One region of the Bradyrhizobium sp. ORS 86 genome, then DNA from elsewhere that is predicted to be linked to it. Evidence: predicted binding sites of a transcription regulator. Region 1 holds the regulator's gene; each other region holds the start of a gene.

Region 1 (6,537 bases):
CACCTCAGGATGCAAGCCATCATTCGCGCAATCCATCGCTCGCGAGGATGTGCCCGTCGCGACGAGCGCTCCCGCGGAGATCGAAACCGTTGCCGCCTGCCCGCAATTTTCGTACATCGGTCGTGCAATGACCACGCAACTCTCTCCCAATTCCGTCGACGTGCTGCTGTTCGATATCGGCCGCGTCGTGCTGGATATCAACTTCGACAGGGTGATGGCGCGCTGGGCGGAGCACGCCGGCTGCGCGCCTGCCGATCTCGCAAGGCGCTTCGTCGTCGATGACAGCTTCAAGCATCACGAGACCGGCAAGGTCGATGACGCCGCGTTTTTTGCGAACCTGCGCCGGTCGCTCGGTATCGACCTCACCGATGCGCAGTTCCTCGAGGGCTGGAACGCGATCTTCACCGGCGAAATGCCGGGGATCGCGCCGCTGCTGGCGACGGCCGCGCGGCGGCTGCCGCTCTATGCCTTCTCCAACACCAACCCGGCCCATGTCGCGCATTTCTCGGTCGCCTATGCCGATGTGCTCAGCCATTTCCGCGACGTATTCCTGTCGTCGGCGATCGGCCTTCGAAAACCGGACGCCGAGGCCTACGATCATGTGGTAAAAGCGATCGGCGTGCCGGCGTCGCGGATCCTGTTCTTCGACGACACGGCCGCCAATATCGAAGGCGCGCGGGCGCGCGGCCTTCGTGCCGTCCACGTGACATCGACGGATGACGTGGCAAGGGCACTCGCCGCACTTGGAATATGAAGCCCTTGGGATTTGAGGAGCCCTGTCCGTGGCCCTGATGCCGGTTGCCGATGCCCTGTCAGCCATTCTCTCCGGCGCCGAGCCGCTGCCGGAAGAGACGGTCGCGCTCGATGCCGCCTATCACCGCACGCTGGCACGCGATGTCGCGGCGCGTCGCACGCAGCCGCCGCAGCCGATGTCGGCAATGGACGGCTATGCGGTGCGCGCGGCCGATGCGTCCGACCTGTCGGCGAGGCTGAAGGTGATCGGCGAAGTCGCAGCCGGGCGTCCGTTCGAGCGCACGGTTGGCGTGGGTGAAGCGGTACGAATCTTCACCGGCGGCGTGATCCCCGACGGCGCCGACGCCGTCATCATCCAGGAAGATACCAGGACCGACGGCGGTCACATCACGATCACCGAGGCCGCCGCGAAGGGACGGCACATCCGCCTCGCGGGCGTCGACTTCCGCGAGGGCGATGTACTGCTTGCGGCCGGCAGTCGCCTCTCCGACCGCGCGCTGTCGCTCGCCGCGGCCATGAACTATCCGGAACTCGCCGTGCGCCGCCGCCCGAAGGTCGCGGTGCTGGCAACCGGCGACGAGCTGGTGATGCCGGGCTGCCGCCCCGGCCCCGGCCAGATCGTCTATTCCAACGGCTACGCGCTGCGGGCGCTTGCCCGCGCCGAGGGCGCGGAGACCGTCGATCTCGGGATCGCCGCCGACACCGTCGCTGCCACCACCGCCGGCATCCGCCGGGCACGGGAGGCGGACGCCGACATCTTGATCACCACAGGCGGCGCCTCGGTCGGCGACCACGATCTCGTCAAGCAGTCACTGGACGCCGAGGGAGTCCAGATGGCGTTCTGGCGGATCGCGATGCGGCCGGGTAAGCCGATGATGCACGGCCGGTTGGGAACGATGCGGGTGATCGGCCTGCCCGGAAACCCGGTGTCGTCGTATGTCTGCGCCTTCCTGTTCCTGGTGCCGTTGATTCGGGCCCTGAGCGGCCGAAAAGTGATTCATCATGTCCGCAAGAGCGCCCTGCTCGGCCGTGACCTCGCCGCCAACGATCAGCGCGAGGACTATCTCCGTGCGCGCCTCGAAGAGCGCGACGACGGCACGCTGATCGCAACACCCGTCAGCCAGCAGGACAGCTCGCTGCTGGGAAATCTCGCTGCGGCACGGGCACTTGTGATCCGTCCGCCGTTCGCGCCCGCGGCTGTCAAAGGCGAGGCGTGTGAGATTCTGACACTCCCTGAATGAGGCGTTGCGGCCGCGCCGATCGTGCGCAGTCGGCCGCATTCACCGGAAATTAAGTGGTTGCGGAACACATATCGAACATATAGTGTCCGTTCATGATTTGTTTCGAGTACTGGTGTCCACGAATGGGAGCGCGCTGAGGAGTGCCGCAAGTTTCGCGCTCCCGATCAGGCTCCCTGAAGGTCTCGGAATCGAACGACGCTATCAACCGGGGGAATACTCGAGATGCTCACGCGCAAACAGTACGAACTTCTGCGTTTCATCAATGAACGTCTGAAAGAGGCCGGCGTCCCGCCCTCCTTCGACGAGATGAAGGATGCGCTCGACCTGCGCTCGAAGTCCGGTATCCACCGCCTCATTACAGCGCTGGAAGAGCGCGGCTTCATCCGCCGCCTGCCGAACCGCGCCCGCGCCATCGAGGTGATCAAGCTTCCGGAGCTGTCGGCCGGCGGCGGCAACGGCCGCCGCGGCTTCACCCCGAGCGTCATCGAGGGCACGCTCGGCAAGCGCAGTAGCACGCCGCCGGTCGCCGAGGATGATGGCAACCGTCCGGTCGCCGTCCCCGTCATGGGCCGGATCGCGGCCGGCACGCCGATCGAGGCGCTGCAGACGCGCAGCCACACCATCAGCGTGCCGCCGGACATGCTCGGCGCCGGCGAACATTATGCGCTGGAGGTGCGTGGCGATTCCATGGTCGACGCCGGCATCCTCGACGGCGATATGGCGCTGATCCAGCGCAACGACACCGCCAATACCGGCGATATTGTGGTGGCGCTGATCGACGACGAGGAAGCGACGCTAAAGCGCTTCCGTCGCCGCGGCGCATCGATCGCGCTGGAGCCGGCCAACACCGCCTATGAAGTGCGCATCCTGCCGCCAAACCGCGTGCGAATCCAGGGCAAGCTGATCGGGCTCTATCGCAAATACTGACCGCACCCCAGGTCCAGGGGCGACCGCGTGCAGCGCGTCGTGTCTATGTGCAGTCGCACATCCGTTGCGAGGGAACGAGCAGCGCGCAACGCCGTTGCTTCATGGACTGCGCGGCGTGAGTGCCCTCCGGCGCGTCCTGATACCATCCGGACGGTGTAGCGTGTTTGTGATCGGAGGCTCGCGCTGCCAGTCGTACAATCGCCCAGAAACGGGAAGAACCTCGTTTGCTGTTGTCCACTCTGGTAGAGGCCCACGCCTCAGGAGAGGCATGGGTCGCTATCTCGAAATGAGGAGCCATCCGATGTGTGACTATAGTCTGCACGCCGTGGCATCGCGCCCCGCCATTGTCGGAGAGACGCTGATCACCACGACATTCCGCGGCACGTCAACCCGCGGCTTTGCTTCGGAGAGCGATCCGACTGTCGCGGTCTGCATGCTGCCCGGCACCGAGCTCGCGTTCGTCGAGAACGTCCGCTACGACAGCCGCTGGATCTGGACCAAGACGATCGGCTTCCGTGTCGGCGTGTTCAACGAAGTCGAGCCCGACGTGCCCGATCGCCATCATGATGCGGTCGAATTCCCCGACGGCAGCCACGTGCTGGTGACCCAGCTCGTCGAAGGACAACGCGTCACCGTGCTGCAGCTACCTGCTCTCCACCCGCCCGTCGTCGAGAAGCCGAAGGCGGTCGAGCGGCGGCCCTCTGCGTTCGCGTCGCTGTTTTTGGGTTGAGCGCATCATGGCCGCTGGATGAATTGTCCGGCGGCGGGTGACTTAAGCGATTTCGAGCGGCCCCGGACTTAGGGTTCCGGGGCGCATCGGGAGTTTGCGTTAGACGGCGCCTTGGCGCATCATCGGTCACGGACAAGGACGTGCTCGGTGGTCGACAAGGTCACATGGCAAAGGGCTGGACGCGTCACGGAGCCGGGCCGGTACATGTTCCGGTTCGGCTGGCTGACGGTGACGGCCGACGACCTGAAGATCTGGCAGCAATTTCCCGAAGCGACGTTCACCCTGGTCAGGAAGGCTGACGCCAACCCTGACTCGGACGAGTACCATCTTGGCGCCTTTGACCTGCCGAACACCGCTCCTCTGCCCGATCAGCCCTAATCGTCGCCTTGCAGGTCAGCCTCTGCCGGGGTCGCGTCCACCGCCGGACGCGGCGCACGGCCGGGTATGCGCAGCGTGGCCTCGCTCTCGGTATCGCCGGGAACCGCCGGCGACCACGGCCGGTCGATCCCGCCGGGCCTGACCACATCGACGGCAAAGCCGCCGCCGATGCGGCGCAGCATCAGGGCGCCGTGGCGCCGCAGCCGCTCGGCATCGATCACGGAGGCCGCGCAGCCCTGCGGCACCGGACGTACCGTCACGATCAGCGCCGCCCGCTCGCAATCGTCGACCAGCGCCTCAGGCCGCGTCGCCAACGAAACCAGCATGCCTCCAGTCCCCTGGGCCACACAGCCGCTCTCGTCACAGGAGACCCCGTCTTCGAGCGAGGGATCGGCGGCTGTCCGCGCATCGGCATCCGCCGCCAGCCATTCCTTCACCAAAAAGGCATCCTTGCCGCTCCGCATCAGATGCAGCCGCCCGTCGCCGCCGCGAACCGCGACATTGCGGCCATCGGCGGAGACCAGGACGTCCGGCTGCGGCACCCGCAGCGCCCAGATCAGCGCCACCGCAAGCAGGGCCGCGCCCGACCAGCGCAGCGGCGTGCGCAAGAGGCCGAGCAAGACGAGGCCGGCGCTCGCCACGATTAGCGGCCCGGTGCCGAACGCGGCCATCCGCCCGACCGCGCCCGGCAGGGCGGCGACCCATTGCGTCACCAAGATCATCCAATCGATGCCGACGCCCATGATCGCCCAGAACACGCCGTCGAACCCGAACGGCATGGCTGCGAGCCCGAGCAGACCTGCCGGCATCACCACCGCCGACACCACCGGCATCGCCGCGAGGTTGGCGAGCAGTCCGTAGGGCGTGACGCGGTGGAAATGAAACGCGGCGTAGGGCGTGGTCGCGAGCCCGGCGACCAGCGAAGCCAGCACCAGCATGGCGATCTCGCGCCCGCCCCACAGCGCCACCCGCGCCGTCACCGAATGATCGGGCGAGGCGAGCAGGCTCGGCATCCCGATCTGCACCAGCGCCACCAGCCCGAGGGTCGCCGCAAACGACATCTGGAAGCTCGGATGCACCAGCGCTTCCGGCGCGATCACGAGCACGATCAGCGCAGCCACCGCCAGCGTGCGAAAGGTGATCGCACGGCGGTCGACGATCACCGCGATCAGCACCACCGCCGTCATGAAAAATGATCGCTGGGTCGCAACCTCCGCCCCCGACAGCATGAGATAGAAGGCGGCAGCGACGAGCGCTGCGGCGGCCGCCCATTTCTTGATCGGATGCCCGGCCGTCAACGCCGGGAACAGCGCGAGCAGCGCACGCACGGCAAAGAACACCACGCCCGCGACAACGGCCATGTGGTAGCCAGAGATCGACAGCACGTGGCCAAGTCCCGAGATGAACATCGCGTCGTTGACCGGCGTCGTAATCGCATCGCGCCGGCCGGTGAGCAGCGCGGTCGCGATCGCGCGCTGGTCGCCGTCGAGTGTAGTGCGGATCCGCGCATCGATCGCGTCGCGCAGGCCCTGCATGAGGGCGGCGTAGCGCAATGCCAGACCGCCGCTCGCCGGCGGCTCCGTCGTCTTGACCGAGCCCATCACGAAGCCGGAGGCGCCGATGCCCTGGAAATAGAGATCGCGGCCGAAATCATAGGAGCCCGGGCGCTGCGGGCCGAGCGGCGGCAACAGCCGTGCCTTCAATTGGACGAAGCTGCCGACTTCCGGGGCGGTGCCCTTCTTCACCGAAAGCCGTACGCGCTCGAGCTTGGTCGTATCGCGCGGGCTCTCCATCGAGACGACACGTAACACGAAGCGATCGGTCTTCTCGCGGATATCGCGCGTCTCGACGAAGCCGGTCAGCGCCACCGAGAACATCGGCCGCGCCAGCTCGGCATGTGCGACGCGCGCCGTTCTCCAGGTCGCGGTAGCGAAGCCCGCGGCGACGGCCGCGACCATCACGATCACGGGAAACAGCCGCTGCCGCCGCAGCAGGAACGCGAGAAAGCACAATGCGACCGAGACGGCGCCGGTGACCCACAGCACCGGCTCATGCTCGGCCGCGAAATAGAACGCGATGCCGGTACCGAATGCCACCGGCACCCAGGGCAACAGCCGCCCGGCGCCGGCCTCGGCGTGGGCCCATTGCCGCAATGTCTCGACGATGGGCGGCCAGATGCTGAGGCGCGCCGGGACGTAGCCACCGGCCGGAATGGCCGCGCGCGGCGGCCACGTCCCCGCGTAGCCGCGTTTGCCGCCCGGCGTCGTGCCCTGCTCCGCCATCCCTGCCGGGTCGCAAAGCTAGCGGATGCCGCAGTCAGCCGACTAGCGGAACGAAGCGGAAACGCGTGCGGATCGGTGCACTAAAGCGCCATGAGATTGGATCGAATCGTCATCGCCCGCCGACTTCCTTGGCGAAGGTGTCGCGCAGGCCGATCGTCCGATTGAACACGAGCTTGTCGGGGGTGGAGTCCGGATCGCGCACGAAATAGCCCTGCCGCTCGAACTG
Region 2 (6,537 bases), 1.3 Mb from region 1:
GAAAATGGTTCGTCGAGTAGCATTATCTTCGGCTCGGTCGCTAGGATCGCCAGGATGCAGACGAGTTGCTTCTGTCCCTCCGACAGGTCGTGGATCGCGCGATCGATCCACTCGGCGCAGCCGTGATCGGCCAGCAGATCGCTCGCCGCCTGCTTGGCCTGAGCCGCGGTCCGGCCACTTTCGATCAGGCCGAAAGCGACTTCCTCGCCGACGGTCGGAAAGATGATTTGATGGTCAGGATTCTGGAACACGAATCCGACATCGGCGTGCGGTTCCCTGCCCGCCCGCGTCGTGCGATGTCCGTTGACAATCACCTCGCCGCGTTCGGGCGACAGCAGGCCGTTGGCGAGGCGCAACAACGTGCTCTTGCCCGAGCCATTGTCGCCGACCAACCCAATTCGCCGCTCACGCAGCTCGAGCGACAGGCCATCGAAAATCCGGTTGCCTCCCCGACTGAGGCAAACCTGATCGAACACGACCCCAACAGACGGCGCCGCACGGCGAGGCTCGCCCGCATCGCCCTGGTGCCCGCCGGGGCTGCGCCTTGACCGCAAAATATCGAGGAATCCCATAGTCTTCGGCCGTTCTCAAAGCCCCTGTCGCAGGCCAGGAAGCCCGCCACCAGTAGCCCGTGCGCGCCGAAAACTCCACCCGGTCGAATGAGTGGATGTCTAGGATCTGAGCGGGTTTGCCCGATCCATTGGTATTGGGGAACGGAGATAGCTGACACTCCCGGCTGGCTTGCCCTGCACCCAGACCGACGATCGAGATACCGTCACTGGCTACAGATCCTTCTCGGCCAGCTTGCGGAACGCGTCAGGCACCGAACGAGAGAAGCCAAGTGCCACCGAGCCGTATCCGATCGCATCCCATCCGAAGCGATCGCGGATCTTGTCGATGGCGCAGTCTGCCGCCCAACGCGCCAAGCCGAGCTTGCTGCCGGGGCGACGCGCCTGATCGTCAAGCCCGAACGGGAGCTCGAGTTCGAGATCCCAGTGCTCCTCGAGATGCGAGACGGAGATCGCCAGCAACGAGATGATCTTCTCATCCGGGTGATCGGCCAGGATCGTACGCACCAATTCCTCGGCAAGCTCGGCGAGGATCATGGTGGCCGAGATCGGCACATCGAGCGTGGTCGAGCGCGTCACCGAGCTCAAGTCGGCGAAACGCACGCGCACCGTGATCGTTCGGCCGGGCCTGGACTTTGCGCGGAGCCGAGTGGCGACGCGATCTGCGAGGTGAAGCAGGGTCGGGCGGATGACGCGCTCAGCGGCGGGTTTCCTGCCGATCGCCGACTGCGCCCCAGCCGATCGGGCCCGACGGTGAGGCTTCAGTTGCCGAGGATCACGATTCCAGGCCAGCTCCGAGAGTTTCTGCCCCGCCGCCGGTCCGAGCAACCGCTCGAGCGACCAGCCGGGCAATTTGGCAAGCTGCCCAATCGTCGACACGCCGATTGCCGCCAGCCGAGCCTTGGTGACCGGGCCCACGCCCCACATCAATTCGACCGGCAGTTGGTGCAGGAATTCCAGCTCACGGGCGGGATCGACCACCACGAGCCCGTCAGGCTTGGCAACCTGCGAGGCGATCTTGGCGAGGTGCTTGGTGCGTGCGACACCCACCGAAATCGGCAGGCCAAGCTCGGTGCGCACGCGCCGGCGGATCGCCGCCGCGATTTCGGCGGGCGTGCCGAACAGATGGGTGCAGCCGGCAACGTCGGCAAAGGCCTCATCGATCGAGATCCGTTCCACGAGCGGCGTGAAATCGCCGAGCACCCCGATGGCGGCGTCACCCAGCCGCTGATAGTCCTTGAAGTGGCCGCCGACAAAGATGAGCTGCGGACACAACTCGCGCGCCTGGCGTCCCGACATGCCGCCACGGATTCCGAATGCCCTCGCTTCGTACGAAGCGGCAAGCACCACTCCGGCACCGACGGCAATAGGCTGGCCACGCAAGGATGGATCCAGCAGTTGCTCAACCGACGCATAAAATGCATCCAGGTCCGCGTGGAGGATGGTGCCTGCTGTTGCCATCCCAACCGTTCACCTGTGCTGACCAAAACTTGATGCCGCTATCGCAGGGCAGCGATTGACATGAGAACAAAATAGGAACATCATCAAGGCCGGTCAATCGGGAATCTTCGATATGCCAGCCGTTTCAAAGACGCTGCAAAGGCGCGATCCGTTGGATCGGGCGGCCGATCAAGTGATCGCGGCGTGCGACGGCGACCCGCGTGCCGCGGTCCGCGCGCTGATCGTCGCCAAGGGACTTCTCGAAGCTGAACTGGAAGACATCTGCGCGGCGACGTCGAAGGGTTACGCGCGCGGACGAAGCACAGGGCGTGCGCGGGATTAGGCCTCGCATAAGCGCGCATTTTCCTTCAGGCGGCATCTGATCGATTTTGTTGCTTGAGCTGAGTTGTCGAAGCGTCGCGTTGGCGCAGAGCGCCATGCTCGGGAAGAGGTTGTGGTGGGCAAGTAACTCCTGCAGTAGACGCCCCGATATCCTCCACTCGAGAACGGAAATGATCTGGACCAAAGCTTCGCCATTTTCATTGCTGATTGCGCTCGGCACTTCTCTGTTGTTCGCGGCAAGTACCGCTCGCGCCGACGACGGCGTATTGCGCGTCGGCATCATCACCGACATGAGCGGGCAGTATTCCGATGGCAACGGCACCGGCTCGGTGATCGCGGCGCAAATGGCGGCCGAGGAAATCGGCGGCACGGTCGCGGGACGCCGGATCGAGATCATCTCGGCCGATCACCAGAACAAGCCCGATGTGGCGGCCGGAATCGTCCGCAACTGGATCGATACCAAGGGCGTCGACGTGATCGCCGAGGGTGTGAATTCAGCCGTGGCACTCGCCATCCAGACCGTGACCCGCGAGCGCAAGAAGCTGTTCCTGATCTCAGGCTCCGGCTCGTCGGAACTCACCGGCAAGCAGTGCTCGCCAACAAGCGTGCAATGGACCTACGACACCTATGCCTCCTCGAACGCCACCGCCAAAGCCGTGGTCGCGCGCGGCGGCACACCGTGGTTTTTCCTCACCGCGGATTATGCGTTCGGCCAGGCGCTGGAGCGCGACGCGAGCAAGGCGGTGACGGCTGCCGGCGGCAAGGTGCTGGGCGCGGTCCGGCATCCCTTCGACACCGCGGATTTCTCGTCATTCCTGCTGCAGGCGCAATCGTCCGGGGCCAAGATCCTGGCGCTCGCCAATGCCGGCTCCGACTTCCGCAACGCGGTCGCCCAGGGCGATGAGTTCAATATCCGCGAGAGCATGCAGGTCGTCGCGCTGCAGGTGACGCTCACCGACGTGCCGGCACTCGGCCTGCAGCATGCGCATGACCTCCTGTTCACGGACTCCTTCTATTGGGACCGCACGCCGGAGACGCGCGCATTCTCGCAGGAGTTCTTCAAGCGGCACGGCGCGATGCCGACGGCATACCAGGCCGGCGTGAATTCCGCGCTGCGGCACTATTTCAAGGCTGTGGCTGCCACCAACTCGGTCGACCCGGAAACGGTGATTGCGCAAATGCGCAGGACGCCGGTCAATGATTTCTTCGCTCAGGGCGGCGTCGTACGCAATGACGGCCGGATGGTGCACGACATGTATCTGATGCGCATCAAGAAGCCGGAGGAGTCCAAGAGCAAGTGGGATCTCTACGAGTATCTCGCGACCATCCCCGGCGACCAGGCCTTCCGTCCGCTCAACGAAGGCGGCTGCCCCTACATCACCAAGACGCAGTGACGATAACTGCGCATGGCAGGGACGATTGCCTCGCCCCTGCCGCTATGCCTGAGCTTCCTCGAACGGCCTCTGTTCACAAGTAGCTTTCGAAGCTATCGCGTTGCGCGCGCGTCAGGTGCAGGCCGTGCTTGGTGCGTCGCTCGAGGAAGTCTGCGGCCCTTGTCGCCCACTCCGTCTCGCGGAGATAGACAGCTTCGCGCTCATAGAAATTGCCACCGAAATGACGACCGAGATCGGCAACACTGCGTGCCGATCCGAGAAGATCGCGTGCGCGCGTACCGTACAGGCGCGCATAGTGGTGGACGACCTGTTGAGGCAAATCGGCGTAGGCGCGTGCCAGGTCGGTCGCAAAGCCCTCGAAGGTGCTGCCGATATCGCCGCCCGGCAGCGGCTTTCGCGCCGTCCACGCCGATGACATCAAGGGAAACCAGGGCTGCAATCGACCGAGTGCGTGCTCGGCGAGCCGGCGATAGGTCGTGATCTTGCCGCCGAAGATCGCGAGCAGCGGCGGCTGCTCCGTCGTTCCATGAACTTCGAAAACGTAGTCTCGCGTCACCGCGGAGGGATTCGCGGAATTATCGTCATAGAGTGGTCGCACGCCGGAAAAGGCGTGCACGATATCCTCTTCGGACGGGGACGCGCGAAAATAACGGCGCAGTATCCCGAGCAGATAGGCAATCTCGCTGCCGTCGATCGCGACGTCCTCCGCGCGGCCGTCATAGGGAATATCCGTGGTCCCGATCAGCGCCAGATCCCCCTCGTAGGGGTTGACGAAGATGACGCGGCGATCCTCGTTCTGAAGCAGATAGGCCTGCGGACCGCTCCAGAACTTCGGCACGACGACGTGGCTGCCCTTGACCAGCCGCACATTGTGCGCCGAGTTCAATCCTGCGACGCCCTGCACGACATCGCGGACCCACGGGCCGGCCGCATTGATAAGCGCTCGCGCCCGCACCACCTGCAGGCGGCCGTCCTCAGCCAGCATCTCGAGGCGCCAGCTCTCTCCCTCCCGTCGAGCGCCCACCGCGCGCGTTCGCGGCAATATCCGGGCGCCGTTGCGGGCGGCATCGATCAGATTGAGGATCACGAGCCTGGCATCGTCGACCCAGCAATCCGAATACTCGAAGCCACGGCGAAACTCGGGACGTAGCGACGCGCCCTCAGGCACCCGGGACAGATCGAGCCCGCGGCTCGGCGGGAGCTGCTTGCGGCCGCCGAGATGATCGTAGAGAAACAGCCCGGTCCGCACCAGCCACGCCGGCCGCTGCTCAGGTGAGTGCGGCAGCACGAAGCGCATCGGCCAGATGATGTGCGGCGCCGACGCCAGCAGCACCTCCCGCTCGATCAAAGCCTCGCGGACCAGGCGAAATTCGTAGTATTCGAGGTAGCGTAGCCCGCCATGCACGAGCTTGCCCGAGCGCGACGAGGTGCCCTCGGCAAAGTCATCCTTCTCGCACAGCAAGACCTTGAGGCCGCGGCCGGCCGCATCTCGGGCAATGCCGGCGCCATTGATGCCGCCACCGATGATGGCGATATCGACGAGCCCGTGGTCACTGCCCGTGCCCGGTGCGGCTGCACTCATCGCGTCCCGCTGCGCTTCTTCTCGACCCGTCGGCGGGCTGCGGCTTTTCCAGCCGTGCGCGCCTTCGCGGGCTTTGGCTTCGGCGTCTGGAGACCATAGGTCGAAAATCCCTGCGCCGTTTCCGCGATCTGGTCCTCGCTGAGAATGTGCGGGGTCTCGAGCGCAAGCGAGAGATAATATTGTCGCGCGATGGTCTCGAGCTCGACCGCAAGCCACATTGCTTTGTCCAGGTTCGGGCCGACGGCAATCATGCCGTGATTGGCCAGCAGGCAGCCGTTGCGGCCCTCGAGTGCGGCGAGCGCGAGTTCGGACAGCTCCGCCGTGCCGTAGCGCGCATAGCCCGCACAGCGAATGTCGTGGCCGCCGAACGCCGCCATCATGTAGTGACAGGCTGGAATCGACTTGCGTGCGATCGCCAGCACCGTGGCATAGGTCGAATGGGTGTGCACGACGCTGCCGACGTCGGGCCGGCCGCGCATGATGTCGAGATGGAAGCGCCATTCAGTGGAGGGCTGCAGCGGGCCTTCCCACGACCCATACTGGCCCTCGAGCGGCATCGATGCGATCATCTCAGGCTTCATCGCGTCGTAGGGCGTCGCCGACGGCGTGATCAGCATCCTGTCCTTGTAGCGGGCGGAGATGTTTCCTGACGTTCCCTGGTTGAGACCCGACGCATTCATCCACCGGCACTTGGTGATGATCGCTTCGCGCAGCTCTCGTTCCTCGCGGGTCATATCAAGGCACCTTTCGTCTTCAGCACGGATTGAGCGGCGGCTCGCCGGCCAGAAAGCGGCGAACCTCCTCGGCCGCCTGGTCGGCGGCAAACGTCACGGTACGCACGGAAGCGCCGGCGATATGCGGCGTCAGCGTGACATTGGGTAATTGCAGCAGCGGCCAGTCGGCCGGCACCGGCTCGACCGCGAATGTGTCAAGCATCGCGCCGCCAAGCCGTCCGGCGGACAACGCTTCGCAGAGCGCCTCATAATCGACCAGCGGGCCGCGCGCGGTATTGATGAAGACCGCATCCGGTTTCATCCGCGCGAGCGCCGCGCGATCGATGAATCCGGTCGTCTCGGCCGTGACCCTTGCATGCAGGCTGATCACGTCGGCACGCGCCAGAAGGTCCGGCAGCGCGACATGCTCGACACCGTCGTTACGGTCCTGTGCCGTGAGCTGAACATAGGGATCGGCCACCAGGATCTTGCAGCCG
Region 3 (6,537 bases), 110 kb from region 1:
GTGGTGGCCTGCTGGCCGACATGAATGTAGTCGAGGCCGACGCGGTGCAGGGTCTGAAAGGTCTCGCGCACGCGCGGCACCGCCTTGAAGAACTCGGCGGCTTCCTCGACCGTCATGTCGAGCACGTCGGCGATGCTCTTGCCCTTGAACAGCACCTCCAGCGTCTCGCGGTTGTAGCGCTTGCCCTTGCAGGTGTCACAGGTGACGTAGACGTCGGGCAGGAAGTGCATCTCGATCTTGATGACGCCGTCGCCCTGGCAGGCCTCGCAGCGGCCGCCCTTGACGTTGAAGGAGAAGCGCCCGGGCTCGTAGCCGCGCGCCTTGGCTTCGGGCAGGCCCGCGAACCACTCGCGGATCGGCGTGAACGCGCCGGTGTAGGTCGCGGGGTTGGAGCGCGGGGTGCGGCCGATCGGCGACTGGTCGATGTCGATGATCTTGTCGATATGCTCGAGCCCCTCGATGCGGTCGTGCGGGGCGGCGCCCTCGCTGGCGTTGTTGAGCTTGCGGGCGATGGCGCGGTAGAGCGTGTCGATCAACAGCGTCGACTTGCCGCCGCCGGAGACGCCGGTGACGCAGGTGAACAGGCCGAGCGGAATCTCCGCCGACACGTTCTTCAGATTGTTGCCGCGGGCGTTGACGACCTTGATGGTGCGGCGATGGTTCGGCGGCCGCCGATCGGGCACGGGGACCGAGAGCTCGCCGGTCAGATACTTGCCGGTCAGCGACTTCGGATTGCGCATGATCTGGTCGGGCGTGCCTTGCGCCACGATATGGCCGCCATGCATGCCGGCGCCGGGGCCGATGTCGAGCACGTAATCGGCGAGGCGGATCGCGTCCTCGTCATGCTCGACGACCACGACCGTGTTGCCGAGATCGCGCAGCCGCTTCAGAGTGTCGAGCAGGCGGGCGTTGTCGCGCTGGTGCAGGCCGATCGACGGCTCGTCCAGCACGTAGAGCACGCCGGTCAGCCCCGAGCCGATCTGCGACGCCAGGCGGATACGCTGGCTCTCGCCGCCGGAGAGTGTGCCGGAGGAGCGCGACAGCGTCAGGTAATTCAGGCCGACGTCGAGCAGGAAGGTCAGGCGCTCGCGGATCTCCTTGAGGATGCGGGCGGCGATCTCGTTCTGCTGGGCGTTCAGCGCTTCCGGTACCGTCTCGAACCATTCGCCGGCGCGCTTGACCGACAGCTCTGATATCTCGCCGATATGCTTAGCCCCGACCTTGACGCAGAGCGCCTCCGGCTTCAGCCGGTAGCCGTTGCAACCCTCGCAGGGCACATCGGAGAAATACTTGCCGAGCTCCTCGCGCGCCCACTCGCTCTCGGTCTCGCGGTAGCGGCGGTTGATGTTGGTGACGACGCCCTCGAACGGCTTCTTGGTGTCGTAGGAGCGCACACCGTCCTCGTAAGAGAACTTGATCTCGTCGTCGCCGGAACCGTACAGCAGCGCGTTCTGAACCTTCTTCGGCAGGTCCTTCCACTTGGTGTCGAGCGTGAACTTGTAGTGCTTGCCGAGCGCGGTCAGCGTCTGGATGTAATAGGGCGAGGACGACTTCGCCCATGGCGCGATTGCGCCCTTGCGCAGGGTCAGCTCCTTGTCGGGGATGACGAGATCCTCGTCGACATGCTGCTCGACGCCGAGGCCACCGCAGGCCGGGCAGGCACCATAGGGGTTGTTGAACGAAAACAGCCTCGGCTCGATCTCGGGGATCGTGAAGCCGGAGACCGGGCAGGCGAACTTCTCCGAGAACAGGATGCGCTCGGGGCCGCTCTTGTCGTGGATCTTCGCGGTCTTCTTCCTGTCTTCGCTCGCAGCCGCTGCCGGCGCGTCGGCGTACTCGATCACGGCGAGGCCGTCGGCGAGCTTCAGCGCGGTCTCGAAGCTTTCCGCAAGGCGCTGGGCGAGGTCGGGGCGCACCACGATGCGGTCGACCACGACGTCGATGTCATGCGGAAATTTCTTGTCGAGCGCGGGCGCCTCCGCGAGCTCGTAGAAGGTGCCGTCGATCTTGACCCGCTGAAAGCCCTTCTTGAGATATTCGGCGAGCTCCTTCTTATACTCGCCCTTGCGGCCGCGCACGACCGGTGCCAGCAGATAGAGCCGCGTGCCTTCGGGCAATGCCAGGACGCGATCGACCATCTGCGAGACGATCTGGCTCTCGATCGGAAGCCCGGTGGCCGGCGAATAGGGCACGCCGACGCGGGCCCACAGCAGGCGCATGTAGTCGTAGATCTCGGTGACGGTGCCGACCGTCGAGCGCGGGTTCTTCGATGTCGTCTTCTGCTCGATCGAGATCGCCGGCGACAGGCCGTCGATCTGGTCGACGTCGGGCTTCTGCATCATCTCCAGGAACTGGCGTGCATAGGCCGACAGCGATTCGACGTAGCGGCGCTGGCCCTCGGCGTAGATGGTGTCGAACGCGAGCGAAGATTTGCCGGAACCGGACAGGCCCGTGAACACCACGAGCTTGTCGCGCGGAATCTCGACGTCGATGTTCTTCAGATTGTGTTCGCGGGCGCCGCGAATCGTGATGGCGCGCGACGAGGAGCCCGCGGTCTGTTGGCGCTTCGACTTCAGCACTTCATCCATTGCGGCGATTCCGGGCGCCTGGTGTTTGCGCCTTTTTGGGCGCGCGTCACCGGTGATGCCGGGACCTTGCGCCGATGGGTGTGTGAAGACTGGAACGTAGGAAGAACGGCGGCGGATTTCCAGTGCCGTGTTGGGTCCATCAACGGATAGTTTGCCGGATGGCAGCAGCCGTCAGCAGGACGATTCTCGCCAAGCAAAAAAGGCCGGCGTAAGGCCGGCCTTTTCATCACGACGGTGTCGTGAACGTCGATCAGTAGCGCGCGGCGACCGGCCCGCCGAAGTGATAGTTCACGCCGACCTGGACGCTGTGCAGGTTCAGATCGCCGGACGGAACACCAAAGTAGTTCTCGCTGCTGAGGCTGCGATAGAGGTACTCGCCCTTCACCGACCACTGCGGAGCAAAGAACGCCTCGATGCCCGCACCGACGGTCCAGCCGGAGTGGAAGTGGCTCTCCGAGACCGTCACGCCCAGCGCGCTGAGGCTGAGCTCGTTGTTGGCCCAGGCGTAACCGCCGGTGCCGTAGAACAGCACCTTGTCGACTGCGAAGCCGAGGCGGCCACGCACGGTGCCGAGCGAATCGATCTTGCTCTTCGCGGTGACACCCAGCGCAGACACCGAGGCGTCGACGTCAGCCCAGCCGCCATCGGCCTCGATGCCGAACACGATGTTGCTGGTCTGCCAGTTGTAGCCGATCGTGCCGCCGGCGAAGCCGCCGCTCATCTTCGGGCTGGAGTCGCCATTCTCGCTGGCATAGCCGCCGAAGCCGCCGATGTAGAAGCCGGTCCAGTTGTAGATCGCGGCGGGCGGCGGAGCCTTCACGTAGGGCGCACGCGCCGCCAAGTCCGCGGCCGAGGCCGGAGCAAACGCACTCAAAACAAGCAAGCCGGCCGACGCCAGCAAAACGGTCTTCATTTTCAAAATCCCAGTCCCATTCTTCTTGTTGTCCCTTCAATCCTTGAAGGGAACGTCACAGCAGTGTTGCGTGACGCTGGCGCGTTTCTACACGGATAACCTGGAACTTGTGTATCCAGAAAGCAACAATGCACGGCAAACGCGCGATCTGATGCCCATATCGGGCACCAGCCTGTGCTCTCCAGGCAACAAAAAGGCCGGCACGAGGCCGGCCTTTACGCTAGATTGTATCAGTTCGATCAGTAGCGCGGGACGACCGGGCCGCCGAACTTGTAGTTCAAGCGGACGGTGACGAGATCGACGTCCTGACGGATGCTATCGCTGGCGACAGTAAGACCGGTGACCGGCGAGGTGAAGTTGAGGGTACGATCCTGCATGAACAGGTGGTCGTACTCGATGCCGGCCGTCCAGTTCGGCGCGAAGCCGAATTCAAGGCCCACGCCGACGGTGCCGCCCCAGCGGGTGTCGTCGCCGCTGCTCGCAAACAGCGCGCCGGTGAGATCGTTGATGCGGTACTTGTTCGAGGTCACGGCGGCGCCGCCCTTGAGGTAGAGCAGCACGTTGTTGTTGGCATAGCCAATCTGGCCGGTGAACAGGCCAAACGCATCGATCTTCGAGGTGTTGATGAAGCCGGGGAACAGCAGGCTCGCGTTGCTGCCCTTCAGATCGGCCCAGTCGCCCTGTGCTTCAAGGCCGAACACCCAGGTGCCCGCCTGCCAGCGATAGCCGATCTGGCCGCCGGCCACGCCGCCGGTCGCATCATGGCTGCCTTCCGCGCCGATCAGGAACGGAGAGACCGAGTTCCAGCTATTGCGGCTCGAGCCCCAACCGCCGTTGGCGCCGATGTACCACCCGCTCCAGTCGTACACGGCGGCGATCATCGGCGGCGGCGCCTTGGTGTAGGGACGCGCGGCGAGGTCGGCCGCCGACGCGGAGGTGATGCCGAGAGCGGCGATGCTGACCGTTGCGATCAGGAACTTCTTCATGGGATCCCCCTTCCTGAGAATTCGGAAGCTCTAAACTTGAAGCCGAAGCTACCACGGGTTTCCCGGAAGGGCTGTCACTGCGCGGCCACAGTCGCCAACAAGTTGCATCGGTTCCATTTTTTACAACTGCTTAACACTTGAAGGGGTTCCGACCACACATCGGGAAATCCGAAATCGCAAAGTGGCCCGGTCGTCCGGGGTGTTCAGCGTGCAGGTGTTGTCTTGCATGATTGGGTGATCGGACCACGCCCGCCGCAAGCGGGATTGGAGGCGTGGCGACCGCGCGCTACCGCGGCGGAGATCGGAAGCGCTGCAGGCGGCGAGGGGTGTCGATTACGGAGTGTGTCGATTACGAAGGTGCGAAAGCGCGTCCGGGATCAGCACAGTCGCCCTCGCTTCGAGGCCGCTGATAAAGGCCCGCCTGGTTGTAGCTAGCAAATGCTTCTTTGCTGGCAAGTCTGGACGCCGCTTCCCTTGGTCCCGAAGCGGCGACGCGAGCGCCCATGCCATCCGATCGCATTTATACGCCGATTCAACCGGAAATGCCGTCTCCGAACAGCCACACTCGCGCGAAGAAGTGCTTCTCGAGCAAGCCATTGACTCGTCTGTAGTTATTACGACGCGTGATTTTGGCCGGCTATTCGCTGCTGCTCTGTCCCGAGCGATTGCCTGCCACGGCAGGTTGCACGGAACAAACCTGGAACATTTCGCTGCGCGATGCTATATGTGGGGATAACCGGCGAGGGGCCGCGCGAATAGCGGAGGCGGCGCGGCGGTGCCGGCGTATAGGGTCGTTCGCGACGCCTGCAGTAAGTGGCGAAGGTTGAGAGCGGCGGCTGATGTCCGGCTGCCCGGTTTTGAGTGGAGATGAAGCAATGGCGGGAAGCGTGAACAAGGTGATTCTGGTCGGCAACCTCGGCAAGGATCCGGAAATTCGGCGGACTCAGGACGGCCGACCAATCGCAAACCTTTCCGTCGCCACCTCTGAAACCTGGCGCGACAAGGGCACTGGCGAGCGCAAGGAAAAAACCGAGTGGCACCGCGTGGTGATCTTCAACGAGGGCCTCTGCAAGGTTGCCGAGCAGTACCTTAAGAAAGGCGCCAAGGTTTATATCGAAGGGCAACTGCAGACCCGCAAATGGACCGACCAGAGCGGCGTCGAGAAATACTCGACCGAGGTCGTGCTGCAGGGCTTCAATTCCAACCTGACCATGCTCGACGGGCGTGGCGGCGGAGGCGGCAGCTTCTCCGACGATGGCGGCAGCGATTTCGGGTCATCTGGCCCGGTGAGCTCCGCGCCGCGGCGCGCGGTCGCCGCCGGCAGCCGCAACAGCGACATGGACGACGACATCCCGTTCTGAACGGGATCGCGCGATTCCGAACAATTCAGCAGGCCGCCGTTCCGTGGAACGCATGTTCGCGGGACCGCTGCCTGATGCTTGATATTCGCATCTTCACATGACTTGGCAATGTGGCCCGATAAGCGGCTGACGTATCGAATCTACTTTGCATAGTGCGGGGAAGTGAATTCCCCGCTTTGACAGATCTGAATGTTAATGATATTTACATTGCCTCGATAGCATTGTTGCCCTCGCCGGTCTGAAGGCCTGTCACCATGAGCCTTGCGCCTCTGCTCGACGCAGCGCCCGCGATCCCGCTCCATGCCTTCGCGGCGATGGCTGCCTTCGTGCTCGGCTCCATTCAGCTCGCAGCACCCAAGGGCACGCTGCCGCACCGGGCCTTGGGTTGGATCTGGGCGGCGTTGATGCTCGTCGTGGCGGTGAGCTCGTTCTGGATCCATCAGATCCGTCTGGTGGGCCCGTGGAGCCCGATCCATCTGCTGTCGATCTTCACGTTGGTGATGCTGGTGCTCGGCGTGATGGCCGCACGGACCCACGATGTCCGCCGCCACAAGTTCACGATGATCGGCATCTTCTTCGGCGCGCTCGTCATCGCCGGGCTGTTCACGTTCGTGCCCGGCCGGATCATGCATGCCGCGGTGTTTGGGCAGTGAGCGAGAGAAACCGAATGGCGAATGGCGAAGTGCGGG

What was found. Region 1 encodes LexA, which represses DNA repair genes until DNA is damaged. Its sites were predicted from a motif close to TGTTCNNNNTGTGTTCNG; they were not measured.
Region 2: a site for LexA is predicted at 2,093-2,110, ahead of dinB (DNA polymerase IV). Genes of this name have one in related genera too.
Region 3: a site for LexA is predicted at 2,679-2,696, ahead of uvrA (excinuclease ABC subunit UvrA). Genes of this name have one in related genera too.

What each region holds. Positions count from the first base shown of each region.
Region 1 is NZ_CP120699.1:3,760,349-3,766,885, reverse strand. It holds gene P6U25_RS17345 (HAD family hydrolase) at 128-754, shown strand; gene glp (gephyrin-like molybdotransferase Glp) at 783-1,994, shown strand; gene lexA (transcriptional repressor LexA) at 2,217-2,921, shown strand; gene P6U25_RS17330 (hypothetical protein) at 3,223-3,651, shown strand; gene P6U25_RS17325 (hypothetical protein) at 3,799-4,029, shown strand; gene P6U25_RS17320 (ComEC/Rec2 family competence protein) at 4,026-6,311, opposite strand; gene P6U25_RS17315 (glutamine--tRNA ligase/YqeY domain fusion protein) at 6,421-6,537, opposite strand, start outside.
Region 2 is NZ_CP120699.1:5,029,334-5,035,870, forward strand. It holds gene P6U25_RS23460 (energy-coupling factor ABC transporter ATP-binding protein) at 1-476, opposite strand, end outside; gene dinB (DNA polymerase IV) at 783-2,030, opposite strand; gene P6U25_RS23470 (hypothetical protein) at 2,143-2,352, shown strand; gene P6U25_RS23475 (ABC transporter substrate-binding protein) at 2,522-3,745, shown strand; gene P6U25_RS23480 (glycerol-3-phosphate dehydrogenase) at 3,819-5,327, opposite strand; gene P6U25_RS23485 (class II aldolase/adducin family protein) at 5,324-6,061, opposite strand; gene P6U25_RS23490 (2-hydroxyacid dehydrogenase) at 6,081-6,537, opposite strand, start outside.
Region 3 is NZ_CP120699.1:3,872,722-3,879,258, forward strand. It holds gene uvrA (excinuclease ABC subunit UvrA) at 1-2,588, opposite strand, end outside; gene P6U25_RS17855 (outer membrane protein) at 2,839-3,501, opposite strand; gene P6U25_RS17860 (outer membrane protein) at 3,741-4,487, opposite strand; gene P6U25_RS17865 (single-stranded DNA-binding protein) at 5,363-5,848, shown strand; gene P6U25_RS17870 (DUF2306 domain-containing protein) at 6,103-6,501, shown strand.